DNA from 2 places in the Shimia sp. MMG029 genome. Region 1 is predicted to be linked to the other one. Evidence: riboswitches for the same ligand, from Rfam matches in the RefSeq annotation. Region 1 holds a riboswitch; the other holds the start of a gene.
What was found. Region 1 has a riboswitch for cobalamin ahead of PJL69_RS20065 (TonB-dependent receptor plug domain-containing protein). Riboswitches for the same ligand answer to the same signal wherever they lie in the genome.
Positions count from the first base shown of each region.

Region 2: another riboswitch for cobalamin. It lies ahead of nrdH (glutaredoxin-like protein NrdH); the one in region 1 lies ahead of PJL69_RS20065 (TonB-dependent receptor plug domain-containing protein).

Region 1 covers NZ_JAQJIM010000019.1:4,740-9,545, reverse strand. Annotated here, with positions in the region: partial or broken gene PJL69_RS20075 (hypothetical protein) at 1-886, shown strand, start outside; gene PJL69_RS20070 (hypothetical protein) at 893-1,099, shown strand; cobalamin riboswitch at 1,667-1,868, shown strand; gene PJL69_RS20065 (TonB-dependent receptor plug domain-containing protein) at 2,030-3,925, shown strand; gene PJL69_RS20060 (ABC transporter substrate-binding protein) at 3,927-4,806, shown strand, end outside.
Region 2 covers NZ_JAQJIM010000008.1:160,308-165,113, forward strand. Annotated here, with positions in the region: gene PJL69_RS17285 (pyridoxal phosphate-dependent aminotransferase) at 1-985, opposite strand, end outside; gene PJL69_RS17290 (Lrp/AsnC family transcriptional regulator) at 1,088-1,519, shown strand; cobalamin riboswitch at 1,910-2,100, shown strand; gene nrdH (glutaredoxin-like protein NrdH) at 2,187-2,408, shown strand; gene nrdI (class Ib ribonucleoside-diphosphate reductase assembly flavoprotein NrdI) at 2,414-2,842, shown strand; gene nrdE (class 1b ribonucleoside-diphosphate reductase subunit alpha) at 2,824-4,806, shown strand, end outside.

The DNA of each region.
Region 1 (4,806 bases):
CCCGGTGCCCACAGACAAACAGGTGTTTGGCAAAAGCCCACAAAAACGGGAATTGCTTACCATTGAGGAGGCACGCAAGCGCACAGGGCTGGGGGCCGTCACGCTCAAATTGATGCTTGGGTATCTTGAAGGCATACCGAAAGAAGAGGTTTTGAAACGCACCGAGATTTCTGCAGAGGAGACCCAAAGGGTGCGCGTATTTAAGGCCAAGTTGACCACATTTGCCGAAGTGACCAAGCAGCTTGGTATTTTTCCTGAGCAGTTGAAAGCGCTGCAGAACCTGGGCGTTCTCACCACGCTCAAGCTGTTGTCATCACGACGCTATCTCTTTCGTGAGGAAGTGAACGGGCTACTGGCTGATGTCGCGACCTTGCCAGCGCCTCTTCCAGGCAAGTCTACCGCGCCCATGAGAGAGTTCTGTCGCGTCAGAGGCATTCCTTTAGCGCGGGTGATCTCCATGTGGAAACAGGGCGAACTGAACGGGGCTCTCTGCGCCGGAATGGGAGACGGTTTGCATGCTATCGAAATTGACTGGGATGCGGTGTGCGGCAGCAAAGCTGTTGACCTGGCGCGCGACCTGACGTTACCCGAAGCCGCGCGCCACCTTCAGATCAATGTGGGCTCCATTCGTTCGCTAAGAGACAACGGCTATTTGCGCGAGATTTTGCATCAAAACCCCGACACCAATCGTGCAAAAACTTATATTGCTTGGTCGAGCATTCAGCAGTTCCAAGCAAGATATGTTACGCTTGGGCAGATGGCGCTACGCCAGAAGGTGGCAGCGATACATTTGGCGCGACGGCTGGATCGTGAGGATGTGCCGCCAGTCAATTGTGGTGAGAGGCTGGTCCGCGTTTACGACAAGCGCTTGGTGAATTGGGAGTGAGTTGGCATGAGCGACAAGGAAGATATCGAAGAAGAAGGCCTACCGGAACCCGGTCAGACAGCTGAACCGAGCGATGCATCAGACACTGGCTATGAGGAGCTGTTAGCCAAAATGCGGGGGCTCCAAGAGAAGGTTCAGTTGATGGGCCCAATAGATGCAGGTTTTGACATGAAACGCTTTTCTGATGAGCTATCTGATGAGGTAGAAAAATAGCTAGGCTGGAATTTGGGGCCAACGTTTTGGAACTTGAGGACGCAAATGCCGAAGACAGATTGCCCACAGCAGCAGCTTTTTCCGGCTGTCCTACACTGCGAGGGCGGGGTTTGGGGGTACTTTGTCCCTGAGTATTGTGGGGAGGTGCTGGCAGCAGCGAAGCAGCGCTGCGTGGTGCCCGAGAGCTATTAGAGTTGGGCGTGGCGCCGCTGATTGCGCGCGGAGAAGTTGTTTATTCCCCAGAGCAGCCAGACCAACTTTGCTTGGATGGCGGGCAGATCGTCTGGTTGCCTCTGGATACGACAAACCCGGCCGGCAAAGAGTTCTTTAAGAAACAGTCCGTGAAGCGCGTTTGATCTCGCGGAACTCACCGCAAGAGAACATTAAACTGTGACATCGCACCTGAACTACTTTGTCGATTGCGCTAAAGGCCAAAAGACTGCCCGACTGAACTTAACGCCTGCAGTTCAGAGCTAAGAGCCGGCGCCTAACGACACTTAGCTGGTCCACTATCCAAAGCGCAATCGCATTCTCAAATTCGTAATTGACACCTTGGTCTTTCTCTGGCTAGCTCCGACCCGTTCTGGTCCGGTGGAGTTTCCATCCGGTTAAAAGGGAATGAGGTGCGGCGTCGGCCAAATCCTCAACTGCCCCCGCAACTGTAAGCGGTGAGCAACCTCGGCATATGCCACTGTCTCCGGCGGAGATGGGAAGGCCCGAGGGCGCGATGACCCGCAAGTCAGGAGACCTGCCAGAATGTTCACCTGGTCCGGACGCGGGGCGCGTCGAGGGCAGCGGACCTTCCGTAGTGGTGGCACTTGCTTCACCGTCTGCGGAGAGATTTCTCCAAAGGCAATTTGATAAAAAATGGGCCCCTATTTTGCGGGCCGAAATGCGGGAGTCGTTTGCCGATTTCCGTGGAGATGGGACATGAAAAAACACATCTTAAGCGGCTCCAGCGCATTGGCGCTGGTTTTTGCGCAAACAGCTCTGGCGCAGGAATATACCGATCTTGGCGAAATTATTGTCAGCGGCGGTCTGACAGGGATCGAAGCGGAAAACTTTACGCGATCCTACAGCGTCGTCACCGCTGATGAGATCAGAGAACGCGGCATAATGCGGGTTCAAGATGCGCTCCGGGCACTCCCAGGGGTGTCTGTGGCGTCTACAGGCAGCACCATCACTGGGGTTTTCATTCGCGGCGGTGAAAGCAACCACGTCAAAGTTCTGGTCGATGGCGTGGAGATCAACAGCGCGCTGCAAGGATCTTTCAACTTCAGCAGCATGCCAGTCGCCAACATCGAAAAAATCGAAGTCCTGCGCGGCCCTCAGTCTGCAATTTATGGCACCTCGGCAATGTCGGGCGTGATAGCCATCACCACCAAGCGAGCCAGCAAGCAGGGCCTCTCCTATGGCGGCAGTCTGGAGGCAGCAAAGGACGATCAGTACAACGCCAACCTCTATGTGCGCCAAGGCTTTGATACAGGGCAGCTGTCTTTCTCGCTGGAGCAAAATCGCGAAGATTATAACTACGCCGCGCCAGGTATGCCGAATGCCGACAACGAGGTGCGCAACATCAACCTGTCCGGTGATACCTACTTGGGCGATGGTGGGGTGCGGATTGGCTTTACATTCCGCGATCTAGATCAGGACTATACCTATTACTCGACCGCAGTGTCGCAAACGCCTGACGGATACCTTGCGCTGCCACTCAAGGAAACGCACATTGAGCAGCAATCCGGGGCAATCTGGCTGGAAGCCGAAACGCGCGATGATTTGTGGCTCCATCGTTTCGAACTCTCGGGAATGGATCAGGAGTCAGTGTCAGACCCCAATACCGCGACACCATCAAAATACGCGTCTGACCGCCAGAGTTTCAAATACACCTCCACCTTCTCGCTGGATGGACAGGCGGCACGGAGTTCCAATCAAAAGCTGAATGTGCGACTGGAAGCACAGACAGAGAGCATGGACATTTCGTCGCCGTGGTCTGAAGGCACGCAAGAGCGCAACACGCGCGCGATCGCAATTGATTATCAGGGTATTTTTTCCAATGGCGTCGATGTGCAGGCGGGCATTCGCTACGATGACATCGATGTTTTTGAAAATCCGTTCTCTTGGAACCTGTCTGCGGCCTACCGCATCCCCGGCACCGATCTGCGTTTGCGCGGGTCCTTGGGGCAGGCGACGGTCAACCCCACCATGTATGAGCAGTTTGGCTATTCTCCGGGCCAGTTCGTCGGCAATCCCGACCTCAAGCCCGAAGAAAGTCTCAGCTTTGAACTGGGCGCAGATTGGACGTTTGCAGATGGTCGCGGCATGTTGGGCGTTACCATCTATCGCAATGAAATTGACGACATGATTTCTTCTGCAGGTATGACAGCCGTCAACCTGACAGGCACCAGCGTGCGTCAAGGGCTCGAGGTAACCGGCGACTGGACTGTCAACGACTGGCTCGATCTGAAAGCGAGCTATTCTTATGGCGATGGCGAAGACCCAACAGGGGCCCCTTTGGTGCGCCGCCCAGAGCATGAATTTGCCCTTCAGGCGCGCACGTCCTTCCTGAATGATCGCGCCGTTGCCACGGCGGAATTGCGCTACGTTAACGGCAGTTATGACACCGAGTGGTTTCGCCCATGGCCAAACAACCCGACAACAAAACTGCCCTCTTTCACAGTTGTAAACCTTGCCGGGCAGTATGAGCTTACGGAGAACTTGATGCTCACGGGTCGTATCATCAATCTCTTTGATGAAGAATATTCAGAGGCCTGGGGCTACTATGGTCAGGAACGCACCGCATATCTTGGTATAAGTGCATCTTTCTAAAATGCGTTTGACGCATCTCATATCAATGTTGGCGGTGCTGCTTTTGGGTGGGGCCGCTCAGGCGCAGGAGGCGGCTGAGCCGCTTTCTGTGCCACCTTCATCTGAGTTTCCCGCGCATCCACAGCGTGTCGTCTCAATGAACCTCTGTACAGATCAGCTCGCAATGATGATTGCAGCGCCTAGGCAATTGTTGTCGGTGTCCTATCTCGCTTTGGACAGCCGCAGCTCCGCCATGGTGGAAGAGGCTCGCGCTTATGAGATCAATCACGGGCGTGCCGAGGAGATTTACCTGCTGGAGCCTGATCTCGTGATTGCCGGTGCATATACCACCCGCGCAACCGTCGATATGCTGCGTCGGCTTGACGTTCCAGTAGCCGTTATACAACCCGCCCGAGCGCTGGACGATGTCGTGGCTCGTATTCTCAAAATGGGGATGCTCCTTGGTCAGGATGACAGTGCCGAAGCCATGGCAGCGCAATTTATTGGTGATCTGGCCGCACTCATTGAGGCCAACGACGAAGGGCCACGTGCTGCGCTGTATTCTGCCAACGGGTGGACATCCGGAGATAAATCGCTGGCCGGGCAAATTCTGCGGGCCGCGGGGCTGCGCAATGTCGCCACCGAAAAGGGGTTCTCGCAGGGTGGCATTCTGCCGCTGGAAGTACTGGTCATGGCCGCGCCTGATATGGTGATCAACTCTGGCGATTATCCGGGCCACTCCCGCGCTGAAGACGTTTTGCGACATCCCGTGCTGGACGTGTATCGCGCGCCGGGCACGCGCAGTGATATGCGAGACCAAGACTGGGTGTGCGGCACACCGTACGTGCTTCGCGCGATAAAGCGGTTGCGCAACGATCGGGATCAATTTCAAAGGACAGCAG
Region 2 (4,806 bases), on a different contig from region 1:
AAAACAGATAGAAAGCGCCGTCAGGTTCAACAAATGTGACGCGATCAAAGCTGCTCAGCCGTTCGGCGGCAATTTGGTAGCCAGTCTGGATTTTCTGCGTCAGGCTGACGACCTCGTCTTCCCCGTCGCGCAGCGCGACGATCCCAGCGTCTTGCACAAACCCTGCGGTGCAGGAGGTGTTGAATTCCGTCAATTGCCCGAGTTTCGCTTCCATCTCGGCAGGGGCCACCATCCATCCAAGCCGCCATCCGGTCATTGACCAGCATTTGGAAAAGGAATTGATGGAAATCAGCCGGTCTTCCGGTGTGGCGATGCTCAGGAAGGACGGCGCAGTTTTGCCGTGGCGATAAAGGCGGGAGTACACATCATCGGCCACCACCCAAATGCCGTGTTTGCGGCAATGCTCCAGCACGATCTTCTGATCCGCCGCCCCCATCGCCCAGCCGGTTGGGTTGTTTGGGGAGTTGATGACAAACACCCGCGTCTGGGGCGTGAGCATGGCAAGCAACGCATCCATATCCAGCGCCCATTTGCCCGCCTCAACAGTCAGGGGCAGCGCGGCGATCTCTGCGCCCATTGCTCGAAACGCGCCAATGATGTTGGGCCAGCTGGGGTCAATTGCCACCACGCGATCCCCTGGAGAAGTCAAGATCTGTGCAGCCAGCATCAGACCCTGCATCCCCGATGGCGTCACTGTGATCTGTTCTTTGCGCAAATCTGCCCCAAACAGTGCATTGCTATAGCGGCAAATCTCTTCGCGCAGCGCCAGCGCACCGTTGTTGGGCTGATACATGTGATTGCCAGAGCGCAACGCCGTAACGGCCGCATCCACAATGTGCGGGTTTGTGGGCCAGGCACCTTCGCCAAACCACAGAGGCACCACGCCCCCAAGTTTCATTCCGGCCTCAGCCACTTCGCGGATTTTGGAGGCCTCCAGCGCGCGGACGCGGGCCGAAAGGCTCTGTTCTATGGTTCCCTGTGTCATGGGCGCAATCTGCCGCATTCTGTGTGTATCGTCGCCTTGCAAATTCACCAAAGAGGTAGTCAATATGACTATTGTATAGTCAATTTCTCTAGCGACCCTGAAATGCCCGACCTCGATGATGTGGACAGCCTGATCCTCAACGCGCTGCGGCGCAATGCGCGGATCTCTGTATCAGAGCTTGCCCATGAGGTCGGCCGCTCACGCACTGCTGTGACCGCGCGGATCGCCCGACTGGAGCGGGAAGGGCGGATTCTTGGCTACGGTATCACAGAGCCAGCCAGCGCCAGTGACGCCTCATTTGGTGCGATCATTTTTGTGGCGCTCAAAGTGCGCAGCGATTTTGATGGGTTTCTGAACGCCGCGAAGAAAATCCCACAAATCCAAAGTTGCACCTGGATCATCGGGGATCATGACTTTGCGTTAGTCGTTCGGCCCGGTGACAAAGAGGAGCTGCGAGAGGTGGTGGAGCGGGTCTTCAATATTGACGGTGTGAAGCACACGCAGACGCATATGGCCCTGCATCGGGAGTTCTGAGCCAGATTTGGCGGCATACTATATATAGTATGTGTACGGTTTTGCCTCTATCGGCGACTCAGTGCGATTGGACCAGTCAAAAATCACAGGATTTCACAAGCGCGTATTGCTGTGGCGCGTGCGCGCAGGTCATAAATTTTTGCGGGTCTTTCTGTCGGAAGTGACTTGCCGTTTGGCGAGAGAAAGCCTAGCAATGCACGCGATTCAGAAGCCCTATTCACATGCAAACCGCGTGGGTTTCTGTGGCACGCACGCGGAACGGTGGCAGTCAGCCCTTAAATTCTGCGCCGACAAAGTTGCCCCCAAAGATATCCCCAGTTTTTTCGCAGCGATCCACACTTTTGCTAACTCTTCGTTACTCTACATATTGACAGATCACAGCTTTGCGACCCAATATGGTGTTGCTTCGGTTCTTTCGATTCATATCGGAAGCTAAGAGGGAAGTTGGTGAAAATCCGGCGCTGCCCCCGCAACTGTAAGTAGAGTGCAAGGGTGAATACGCCACTGAAAATATAATTTTGGGAAGGCCACCCAAGCGTTAATCTGCGAGTCAGGAGACCTGCCGCAAGCGCTGAGTGAATGACCACGAACGGAGGGTTCGGGGGCGTGTTTATAGGTAGTGGCTGCTGCCTTGCGTCCTCGAGTTTTTAAAGAAGAAAGAGGACAGATGAGCATCATCGTTTATTCAAAACCCGCTTGCGTGCAATGCACCGCAACCACCCGTGCCCTGGATGCCAAAGGCATCACATATGATGTGGTTGATCTGACCGAAGATGACGGCGCTCTGACCCGCGTGACCGAGCTTGGCTATCGTCAGGCACCCGTGGTTGTTGCCGGGGCGGATCACTGGTCTGGTTTCCGCCCAGACATGATCGCTCAGCTGGCTTAAGGGAGGTGAGCCGCCAATTTCCGGCGCTTGTCTACTTTTCTTCAAAATCGGGAAACACCCATCGGTTTGTGACGCGGCTTGGTATTGAAGCCGCGCGCATTTCCGAAGATCCCGACGCGCCGCTCCCTGACCCACAAGAAGATTTCGTTCTGATCTGCCCGACCTATGCGGATGGGCAGGGCCGGGGGGCTGTACCAAAACAGGTGATCCGATTTCTCAACGACGCCGCCAAACGCGCACATCTTGTGGGGGTGATCGGCACGGGAAATCGCAATTTCGGAGCCACCTATGCTCTGTCGGGTCACGTGATCGCAGAAAAATGCAACGTTCCGCTGCTCTACACCTTTGAGCTTGCGGGCACTGAAACCGATATCTCCCGCGTTCGTGCGGGGCTGGAAAAGATTGGGAGACCGCTATGCTCGACAGCACAGTGAACGAGCAGGACTATCACGCATTGAATGCCATGCTGAACCTCTATGATGGGGACGGTAAAATCCGCTTTGATGCGGATCGCATGGCGGCGCGTCAGTATTTCCTGCAGCATGTGAACCAGAACACTGTTTTCTTTCACTCGCTGGATGAAAAGCTCGGCTATCTGGTGAAGGAAGGCTACTACGAAGAAGCGGTTCTCGATCAGTATTCCAAGAACTTCATGCGTGCGATCTGGGATGCGGCTTACGCCAAGAAGTTCCGGTTCCCAACGTTCCTCGGCGCCTTCAAATATTACACCTCCTACACGCTGAAAACCCGCGACGGGCAGCGCTATCTTGAGCGCTATGAAGACCGTGTGGTGATGACCTCTCTCGCGCTCGCGCGTGGGGACGAGGACGAAGCAATGGCGTTTATGGAAGAGATTCTGGAGGGCCGTTTCCAGCCGGCCACCCCAACCTTCCTGAACGCGGGCAAAGCTTCTCGCGGTGAGCTGATTTCCTGCTTCCTGCTGCGTCTGGAAGACAACATGGAAAGCATCGGCCGCGGCATCAACTCCGCGCTGCAGCTCTCCAAGCGTGGCGGCGGTGTGGCGCTTTTGCTGACCAACATCCGTGAACATGGCGCGCCCATCAAAGGCATCGAAAACCAATCCTCCGGCGTGATCCCGGTTATGAAGCTTCTGGAAGACAGCTTCTCCTACGCCAACCAGCTTGGCGCACGTCAGGGCGCAGGCGCGGTCTACCTGAACGCGCACCACCCCGACATCATGCGTTTCCTCGACACCAAGCGCGAAAACGCCGACGAGAAAATCCGCATCAAAACCCTCTCTCTTGGTGTGGTGATCCCCGATATCACCTTTGAGCTCGCCAAGAAAAACGCGGATATGTACCTCTTCTCCCCGCATGATGTGGAGAAGGTCTATGGCGTGCCGTTCTCTGAAATCTCGGTGTCCGAGAAATATAATGAGATGGTCGAGGACAAGCGCATTCGCAAATCCAAAGTGAACGCGCGCGAGTTCTTCCAAACCATCGCCGAAATCCAGTTTGAGAGCGGCTATCCTTACGTGATGTTTGAGGACACGGTGAACCGGATGAACCCGATAGAGGGCCGGATCAATATGTCCAACCTCTGCTCGGAAATCCTGCAGGTCAATGAGGCGTCCGAGTTCAACGAAGACCTCGGCTATGCCAAAATGGGCAGCGATATTTCCTGTAACCTTGGCTCGCTCAACATCGCGAAAACCATGGACGGCAAAGATCTGGGCCGCACCGTGGGCGCCGCGATCCGCGCGCTGACCGCTGTGTCGGAAATGTCAGCCATCGACTCCGTGCCTTCGGTGCGCAAAGGCAATGATGACAGCCACGCCATTGGCCTGGGTCAGATGAACCTGCATGGCTTCCTCGCGCGCGAGCACATCCACTATGGCAGCGCAGAAGGCGTGGAATTCACCTCCGTCTACTTCGCGGCTGTGGCCTATCACGCGATCCGCACCTCCTGCGATCTCGCGCAGGAGCGCAAAGCCTCCTTCAAAGGGTTTGAAAACTCCGACTACGCCTCCGGTGTGTTCTTTGACAAATACACCGAGCAGGACTGGCTGCCCGAAAGCGACAAGGTGAAAGCGGTCTTTGAAGGCGTTGATCTGCCAACCCGTGAGGATTGGGCGGCATTGAAAGCAGACGTGATGAAACACGGGCTATTCAACCGCAACCTTCAGGCGGTGCCACCCACCGGCTCGATCTCCTATATCAACAATTCGACCTCCTCGATCCACCCGATTGTCTCCAAAATCGAGATCCGCAAAGAGGGCAAAATCGGCCGCGTCTACTATCCGGCCGCCTTCATGAACAACGAGAACCTCGAGTATTACCGCGACGCCTATGAAATCGGTCCCGAGGCGCTGATTGATACCTACGCGGCGGCCACCGAACACGTGGATCAGGGCCTGTCTCTGACCCTGTTCTTCCCG